DNA from 2 places in the Cytobacillus mangrovibacter genome. Region 1 is predicted to be linked to the other one. Evidence: riboswitches for the same ligand, from Rfam matches in the RefSeq annotation. Region 1 holds a riboswitch; the other holds the start of a gene.

Region 1 (4,327 bases):
GCCCAAAATGGGAAAGAAGCTGTTATTCTTGTTAAAAAGCTTGAACCAGATATTTGTATCATGGATATTGAAATGCCTGAAAAAAGTGGGCTTGAAGCAGCAGAGGAATTGAAAGAATCTGGATGCAAAGTTATTATTCTAACAACTTTTGCTAGGTCTGGTTATTTTCAAAGAGCCTTACAAGCCGGAGTGAGCGGATATTTATTAAAGGATAGCCCTAGTGATGAATTAGCTAGCTCCATTCGAACAGTAATGGATGGAAGACGCATTTATGCTCCTGAATTGATGGATGACGTGTATAGTGAGGAAAATCCGCTTACTGAACGAGAGAAAGAAGTCCTTGAACTCGTTGCCGATGGGAAAAATACGAAAGAAATTGCTGATGAACTTCGAATCAAAACGGGAACTGTTCGAAACTATATTTCACAGATACTTGATAAGCTCGAGGTCAAGAATCGAATTGAAGCAATCACACAATCGAAGGAGAAAGGATGGTTTAAGTAAACCATTCTTTTTTTTAGGCTCTTTTCCAAAAGATTTTTGTTTTTGAATTAGTTATCAATTTACAAAAAAGACTAGTTGATTGGAGCGGAAGGTGCGAGACTCCTGCGGGAGTAGTGGGACAGCTGAGACCCCACAGGTGCTTTAGCGCCGAGGAGGCTCAGCGCCCACCCCGCGGGTCGCTGCGTACCTGGAGCGGAAATCAACTTCTACCTAATCATATTAAAGATTATTCACGATATTTTATTTTTCCGAATTTTTTAAAAAACTACTCGACAAAGTATATGAATTGGAGGATAATTGTAAAAATAAATCAATCACTTTTATCAAGCACCGCTTAAAAGAGTGATAGTTTTTAGCAAATAGTATCATGAGAACTACATAATAAAAAGACAGGGAGAAGAAGTAGGATGAGAGACTATCAAATGGAAATCAACTTAACCACAGCTGGAAAACAAAAACCGGCATTTGACCAACTTCAGTTTGGAAGACATTTTACAGATCATATGTTTGTAATGGATTATTCTACAGAAAAAGGCTGGTATGATCCGCGAATTATTCCCTATCAACCTGTCACATTAGAACCATCTGCGATGATTTTTCATTATGGGCAAACTGTATTTGAAGGGTTAAAGGCTTATCTCTCAAAGGACGGGCAAGTTTTATTATTTAGACCGAAGAAAAATATGGAAAGAATGAATCGCTCGAATTCAAGGCTTTGCATGCCCCCAATTGATGAGGAGTTTGCCTTATATGCCTTAAAACAATTGCTTACGATAGAAAAAGAGTGGATTCCTCCATATGAAGGCACCTCTCTTTATATACGGCCGTTTATTATCTCAACAGAACCGTTTTTAGGCGTAGCGCCTTCACACAGCTATCGATTTATGATCATTTTGTCCCCAGTTGGGGCTTATTATAAAGAAGGAATTAATCCTGTAAAAATTTCTGTTGAACAAGAATTTGTTCGAGCTGTACAGGGAGGAACAGGTAATGCAAAAACAGCTGGGAACTATGCCGGCAGTTTAAAAGCACAAGAAGTGGCTGGGAATGCAGGATACTCGCAGGTCCTATGGCTAGATGGAAAAGAAAAAAAATATATTGAAGAAGTAGGAAGCATGAATGTTTTCTTCAAAATAAATGGAGAAGTTTTCACACCTATTCTAAATGGAAGCATCTTGGATGGGGTCACACGTGATTCCATCATCCAGCTCATCAAACATTGGAATATTCCTTTTTCTGAACGAAAAATTTCTATGGAAGAAATCTATCAGGCACATAAAGATGGAATTTTAGAAGAGGCATTTGGAACGGGAACAGCCGCCGTCATTTCTCCAATAGGAGAATTCTTTTGGCAAAATGAGCATCTAGTAATAAATAACGGAGAAACTGGAGAACTTGCAAAAAAATTATATGACACATTAACGGGAATTCAATACGGCACACATGAAGACCCATTTGGCTGGCGTGTGGAAGTACTGGATGAAGTATTAACAAAATAAATTTTTTACTTGCAATATTAAATTTTAATGGTATGCTATGAATTGAATTCAAATAATTAACACTAGGGGTGTCTTGTAAAAGACTGAGATTGAACGGCCGTTCTAAACCCTTTGAACCTGATCTAGTTCACGCTGGCGTAGGAAAGTGGTAAATGGTTGAACAAGTATGCCAATCACCCCACTCTTCCGTCTAAGAGTGGGTTTTTTAATACAATGAAATAAAAATAACAAAATAGCATTCTACTAGGGGCGCCTTATGGCTGAGAAGTAACCCTTTGAACCTGATCTAGATCATACTAGCGTAGGGAAGTAGGTAAGATGATTACGACTTTTTTGCGTAATGATTTAACCGCTTTCCACATTCGGAAAGCGGTTTTTTTTGTTGAAAAAAAAATACTTAAAGGAGGAAACATTATGGAGACTGTAAAAACAAAGAAATTCACTGAAAGGCTGTTTATAAATGTACAGCCAATTTGGGAGAGAAATCATAATCATCCATTTGTTCAAGAGCTAGGAAAAGGGATATTGGACGAAGAAAAATTCATTCACTACATGAAACAGGACTATGTATATTTAATCGATTATGCAAAGCTATTTGCCATAGGCGCACTGAAAGCACACGACCTGCAAACGATGGGGAAATTTGCTCACATTCTTCATGAAACATTAAATTTTGAAATGGAACTTCATCGCCAGTTTGCAGCTGAATTCGGGATTTCACGTGAGGAATTGGAGGCGACAAAGCCAACTCCTGTTAATCTAGCCTATACGCGTTACATGTTAAATGTTGCTCAAAATGGCAGTTTAGCCGAAGTAGTCGCTTGTCTGCTGCCTTGTGCATGGGATTATTGGGAGATTGGAAAACTTCTGAGAAAACAATATGGTGATCAAATCGAGACAAATCGCTATGCAAAATGGATTGATACATACGACTCCGATACATTTGCTGAAGGGGCAAAATGGCTGATACAGCTAATGGATGACTTAGCAGAAGGGAAGCCAGAACGTGAGCTTGCAATGCTTGAAGAGCACTTCCAAATGACTTCTAAATACGAATACTTATTCTGGGATATGAACTATTTTAAACAAGATTGGCCTATTTAAAGTAAGCGGGTGAAAAGATGACACTTGTATTAAAAAATGTTTCCTACACTTTCACAAATGATAGAAAGCAGCAAAACAAAGTAATCTCACAATTAAATATGCAAATAAATCAAGGAGAGTTCGTCTCTCTAATTGGCAAAAGCGGAACCGGGAAAAGCACAATTTTAAAATTAATAACTGGCCTTCTTAAACAAGATGAGGGGGAGATATTGGTAAATGGCAAGTTCGTTTCACTTGGGGATGTTGGCTATATGCCTCAAAGGGATTTACTGCTCCCATGGCGTTCAATCATTGACAATATTATGATTGCAGCCGAGCTTCAAAAGGATTTAGAGATAACTAGAGCAGAAGCCGTAAATTGGCTCGCACGAGTTGGTTTAGCAGAATATGAGAACGCACTTCCAAACCAATTGTCTGGGGGCATGAGGCAGCGTGCAGCTTTTCTTCGGGCTCTCTTGACAAATAAAGATCTGCTATTGCTCGATGAGCCCTTCGGCGCCCTTGATGCTTTAACTAAGAAAGAAATGCAGGCCTGGCTATTATCCATTTGGCAAGAGCTAAACAAAACGATTCTGTTTATTACCCATGACCTAGAAGAAGCGTGTTTTCTAAGTGACCGAATTATCCTATTGCATCCGAATAAAAAAATGGAAGAAATCAAGGTCGAGCTGCCGCGTCCAAGATTTCCTGAGTTGCTTCACTCAATAGAATTGGCTGGAATGCGATATGAATTGGAGAAAAAGATTACAAATGAAACAGTTTAAGAGATGGATTAAAACTTATAGTCTATTTATCATTTTTGCAGGATTCCTATTAATCATATTGGAATGGCTAGTCAAAAAAGAGATGGTTCCTTCATTTATTTTGCCTGCACCAACCAGTGTCATTATGATGATCTTGGAAAACTGGAAGCCATTAATATTGGAACATTTAAGTGCAACCATCCTGGAATTTTTCATCGGATTTTTGATTTCAGTAATTGGCGGTGTACTCCTTGCCGTTTGGATGTTTTTTTCAAAAACAATGGAGAAAATGTTATATCCTGCGGTCCTGATTTCACAAATGATGCCGATTATTGCGCTGTCACCCATTTTTGTCCTTTGGTTCGGTTATACAATCTGGAGTAAGGTTGCTGTGACTGTATTAATCTCATTTTTCCCCATTGTTGTTGGTACATATGATGGACTGAGGTCTAGTGATAAAGATTATATTGAGCTGCT
Region 2 (4,327 bases), on a different contig from region 1:
ACAGTGATAGAGAGCACATATGAAATAGACTTTCATGTCAAAATAAGTACTTTTACTTGATGTAGAAATCAATTAATGTATTCGTTACGAAATGTTAATAATATCTTTAACAATTGTCTAATGGGAGGATGAACCCTATGCCGAATACAAATGAGCATGAAAAAGGTTATAAGTTGTTTGAGTCTAAAGCTAAGAAATACGCTGACAATCCTAAAGAAACTGTCGGTTTACTCAAAAAGTCTGCGCAAAAGGCAAAAAAAAATAAAACATCCTTATCAGGGGTTTGGGAGAAATTTCAACTTCTTATGGAATTAGTCAAGTCCTGGTCAAATGGGGAATACCGTGATATTTCTAAGAAAACAATTGTTTTCATGATTGCTTCCATTTTGTACTTTGTTTCACCAATTGATGTCATACCTGATTTCTTAATTGGGATCGGCATTGTTGATGATGCGGCAGTGATTACATTTGCACTTAAACAATTATCAGGTGAACTTGATAAATTCAAAGCATGGAAACTTAAACAGCCAATTCAAGCAGAGTAAAAATGTCAGCTGACTGCATCAGCCCTTAAGAGATATAAAAAAGCAGCTTCCATTCCAAAAGAATGGAGCTGCTTATATTATTTCGCGAAGCGGTGCTTGCCAATTTCTACTGTGACCGTTTTGGATCTTAACCATGTACTGCTTGTTTGGTCAGGGTTAAAGAAGAAGACAGATCCATTTCCTTTACCTTTAAGAACTAATGCCTCCATAGCTGCCTTTTTGGAACTTTTATCAGCAGGTTCATTAATAGAGCCATTATCAACTGGTTGAAATTGTCTTTTTTCGTAGATAACCCCTTTAATTGTGTCCGGAAAGCGATCATCCTTCACACGGTTCAAAATAACTTGAGCAACAGCAACCTTTCCTTCATACGGCTCACCCTTTGCTTCCGCATGAACGAGTCTCGCTAAGAGATCCTGCTCTGATTTCGTTATCGATTTAGGCAAAATAAGCTTTTCTCCAGTGTGGACCTTTTCCGTTTTTTTATGATTAATCTTCTTTAATTCTAAAACTGAAACCCCGTGCTCCATTCCGATTTCATAAAGTGAATCTCCTTTTTCCACCGTATATATGTCAACAGAATCTAATAATTCAGCATAAGTGTAATTATCATCAGAAAGAACAAAATGGAACGAGAGCATCATGAAGCCCGCAAAAATAGCTGCAAGTTTTTTCATTATATCTCCTCCTTTTTTTGAAAAGAAAAAAGCACCCAGCTTATCATTCAATAAACAAAGATGCTACGTCATCTGGCTGTGTGCCTTTAGTGTATACATAAGCGATATACATAACCTTATCATAGAATAGTAATGACCTCTACCCACAATAATATCCATAGAAATAGAGGAAAATATTAGATTTGTACTACTTTACTTAAACATTTAGCACATTTTTCTAGTCAAATGAAACATATCTGTTATAATGGGTTAGGAATAAAAAATGCTTTAGCATAATTGAATAGGCAGAATTGTAGGGGAACCATATTGGTTGAGATTTCATCTGAAAACGATGATAACCCTTAGAACCTGATCTGGTTGATACCAGCGGAGGGAACATATTCTAAAACAAATAATGTTTAGTTTATATGCGCCCAGGTTCCTGCCTAGGGCGTTTTTTATTATGCAAAATTTCCAGATAATCTGGAGAGCATAAGTATAAATCACCAGGAGGTTCAAAAGATGAAGAAATGGCTAGCCATAATTTGCTCTACCCTATTGCTCGCTGGCTGCGGCAATAACAATGATGAAGCTAAACCTGCTAAGGACGAAGGGCAGACTAAAGATGAATTGAAGAAGGTTTCGGTTGTTCTTGATTGGACACCAAATACCAATCATACAGGCCTTTATGTTGCCAAAGATAAAGGATTCTTTGAAGAAGAAGGACTGGATGTTGAAATTATTATGCCAGGTGAAGCTGGCGCGGATCAGCTTACTGCTTCTGGCAAGGCTGACTTTGGGGTAAGTTATCAAGAAAGTATTACTCAAGCACGAGTACAAGGAGTCCCTCTTGTCTCGGTAGCTGCGGTCATTCAGCATAATACATCTGGCTTTGCTTCACCAGAAGAAAAAAAGATTCTATCACCAAAAGACTTTGCTGGGAAAACATATGGGGGATGGGGTTCACCTGTTGAGCAATCTGTCTTAGACTCCTTAATGAAAATAGAAAAGGCGAATGTTGAAGATGTATCCATCGTAAACATGGGGGATGCTGACTTTTTTACAGCGGTTAAGCGAGATATTGACTTTGCATGGATTTATTATGGTTGGACAGGCATTGAAGCTGAACTCCGCGGGGAAAAGATCAATATGGTCTATTTAACGGATTATAGTAAAAAGCTTGACTATTATACACCTGTACTTGCAACAAATGAAAAGATGATTGAGAACAATCCAGAAACTGTGAAGGCTTTTGTCAAGGCTGTCTCTAAAGGATACCAGTTCACCATCGACAATCCTCAAGAAGCAGCAGACATCTTACTAAAAGCAGCACCAGACCTTGATGAAGAGCTTGTGAAAAAAAGCCAAGAGTGGCTTGCACCTTATTACCAGGATGATGCACCTAGATGGGGTGAACAAAAACTAGAAGTATGGAAGAACTATGCTGATTGGATGTTTGAAAATAATTTACTTGATAAGGAATTAGAGGCAGAAAAAGCATTCACAAATGAATTTTTACCAGAGTGAGGAGAACAAGAAAATGGCTAATGCATTAGTTAGTATTCAAATCATACCTAAAACAAAAAATGGAGAAGATGTGATTCCATATGTGGATGAAGCGATTCGTGTGATTGAAGAATCCGGTGTTAAATATGAGGTACATCCATTAGAAACAACAATGGAAGGTGAATTGACGCATCTATTACAAATCATTGCTGAAATGAATGAGAAAATGATTGCAAAAGGAAGCCGAAATGTCATTTCTCAAGTAAAGATTCTGTATCAGCCATCAGGAATTGAAATGGATCAATTGACGGAGAAATATCGTTCATGAGGAATTATTTATTAAAAGGATGGAGACCTGCATTGGTTCTCCTCCTTTTGTTCATTATTTGGGAAATGGCTGTTTCAATGGCAGAGATTCCAAATTGGCTGCTTCCCCCGCCTTCTGAGATATTTAAAGAAGCAATAGCTGGATGGGGGAATTTCGGCCCTCACCTGCAATCAACCATTCAATTATCATTACTTGGATTTGTCATCGGATCAAGCATTGGATTAATAACTGCCATCATTCTTCATCTAATCCCGTTTGTTAGAGAATCAATCTACCCTTTATTAATTTTATCTCAGAATATCCCGATCATTGTCCTTGCTCCACTATTGGTCATTTGGTTTGGATTTGGGTTATTGCCGAAGTTGATTGTTATCACACTTATTTGCTTTTTTCCGATTACTGTTGCCGCTCTTGATGGCTTTAGACAAACGCCAAATGAGCTAAAGCATTATATGATGATGGCTGGTGCTAATCGAAGACAGCTTTTTTGGAAGCTAGAGCTTCCGTATTCTTTACCTGCATTATTTTCCGGTTTAAAAATATCTGCTACATACAGTGTAATGGGAGCAGTCATCTCAGAATGGCTTGGCGCCAAATCTGGAGTGGGTGTCTATATGACACTTGCTTCTTCATCCTTTCGAACAGATCGTGTATTTGTCGCCATTCTCTTTATTATGATTATAAGCCTATTATTATTTGCACTGATTTTACTTGCTGAACGCATACTTGTCCGTTGGAAATCAAAGGAGGCTGACAACAAGTGACTTTACTATCCATCGAGAATGTTTCTAAGCGCTTCGGGCAAAACGAGGTAATCCACAATCTAAGCTTGCAGGTGAAACAAGGAGAATTTGTATCCATCCTTGGACCGTCTGGGAGTGGAAAAAGTACGATATTTAATTTAATTGGTGGGCTGTTATCTCCTGATGAAGGAACAATCCGATTACAGAATGAAAAGATTAATGGCAAGCGCGGATCAGTCAGCTATATGCCGCAGACCCCTTCATTACTGCCATGGCGGACCATTTTGCAAAATGTCATCCTTGGTCAAGAATTACAGGGAGAAACCAATCGTGAGAGAGCTCAGGAAATGATTCAAAAGGCAGGCCTAGGGGATTATATTCATTCCTATCCCCATGAATTATCTGGAGGGATGAAGCAGAGGGTCGCATTTATTCGAGCTCTTTTAAGCCCACAGCCGATCATTCTGCTTGATGAGCCTTTTTCCGCACTTGACGAACTAACAAGGCTAGACATGCAAAAGTGGCTCTTGGATATTTGGGAGACACATC

What was found. Region 1 has a riboswitch for thiamine pyrophosphate ahead of tenA (thiaminase II). Riboswitches for the same ligand answer to the same signal wherever they lie in the genome.
Region 2: it holds a riboswitch for thiamine pyrophosphate, as region 1 does, so the genes downstream of both, ACFYKT_RS16330 (ABC transporter substrate-binding protein) here and tenA (thiaminase II) in region 1, are expected to answer to the same signal.

The regions. Positions count from the first base shown of each region.
Region 1 covers NZ_JBIACJ010000001.1:113,498-117,824, forward strand. The annotation lists gene ACFYKT_RS00585 (response regulator) at 1-504, shown strand, start outside; gene ACFYKT_RS00590 (branched-chain amino acid aminotransferase) at 912-2,003, shown strand; TPP riboswitch at 2,058-2,164, shown strand; TPP riboswitch at 2,239-2,328, shown strand; gene tenA (thiaminase II) at 2,418-3,107, shown strand; gene ACFYKT_RS00600 (ABC transporter ATP-binding protein) at 3,125-3,871, shown strand; gene ACFYKT_RS00605 (ABC transporter permease) at 3,858-4,327, shown strand, end outside.
Region 2 covers NZ_JBIACJ010000009.1:88,821-93,147, reverse strand. The annotation lists gene ACFYKT_RS16340 (YkvA family protein) at 138-545, shown strand; gene ACFYKT_RS16335 (cell wall hydrolase) at 623-1,222, opposite strand; TPP riboswitch at 1,507-1,614, shown strand; gene ACFYKT_RS16330 (ABC transporter substrate-binding protein) at 1,724-2,728, shown strand; gene ACFYKT_RS16325 (thiamine-binding protein) at 2,742-3,035, shown strand; gene ACFYKT_RS16320 (ABC transporter permease) at 3,032-3,799, shown strand; gene ACFYKT_RS16315 (ABC transporter ATP-binding protein) at 3,796-4,327, shown strand, end outside.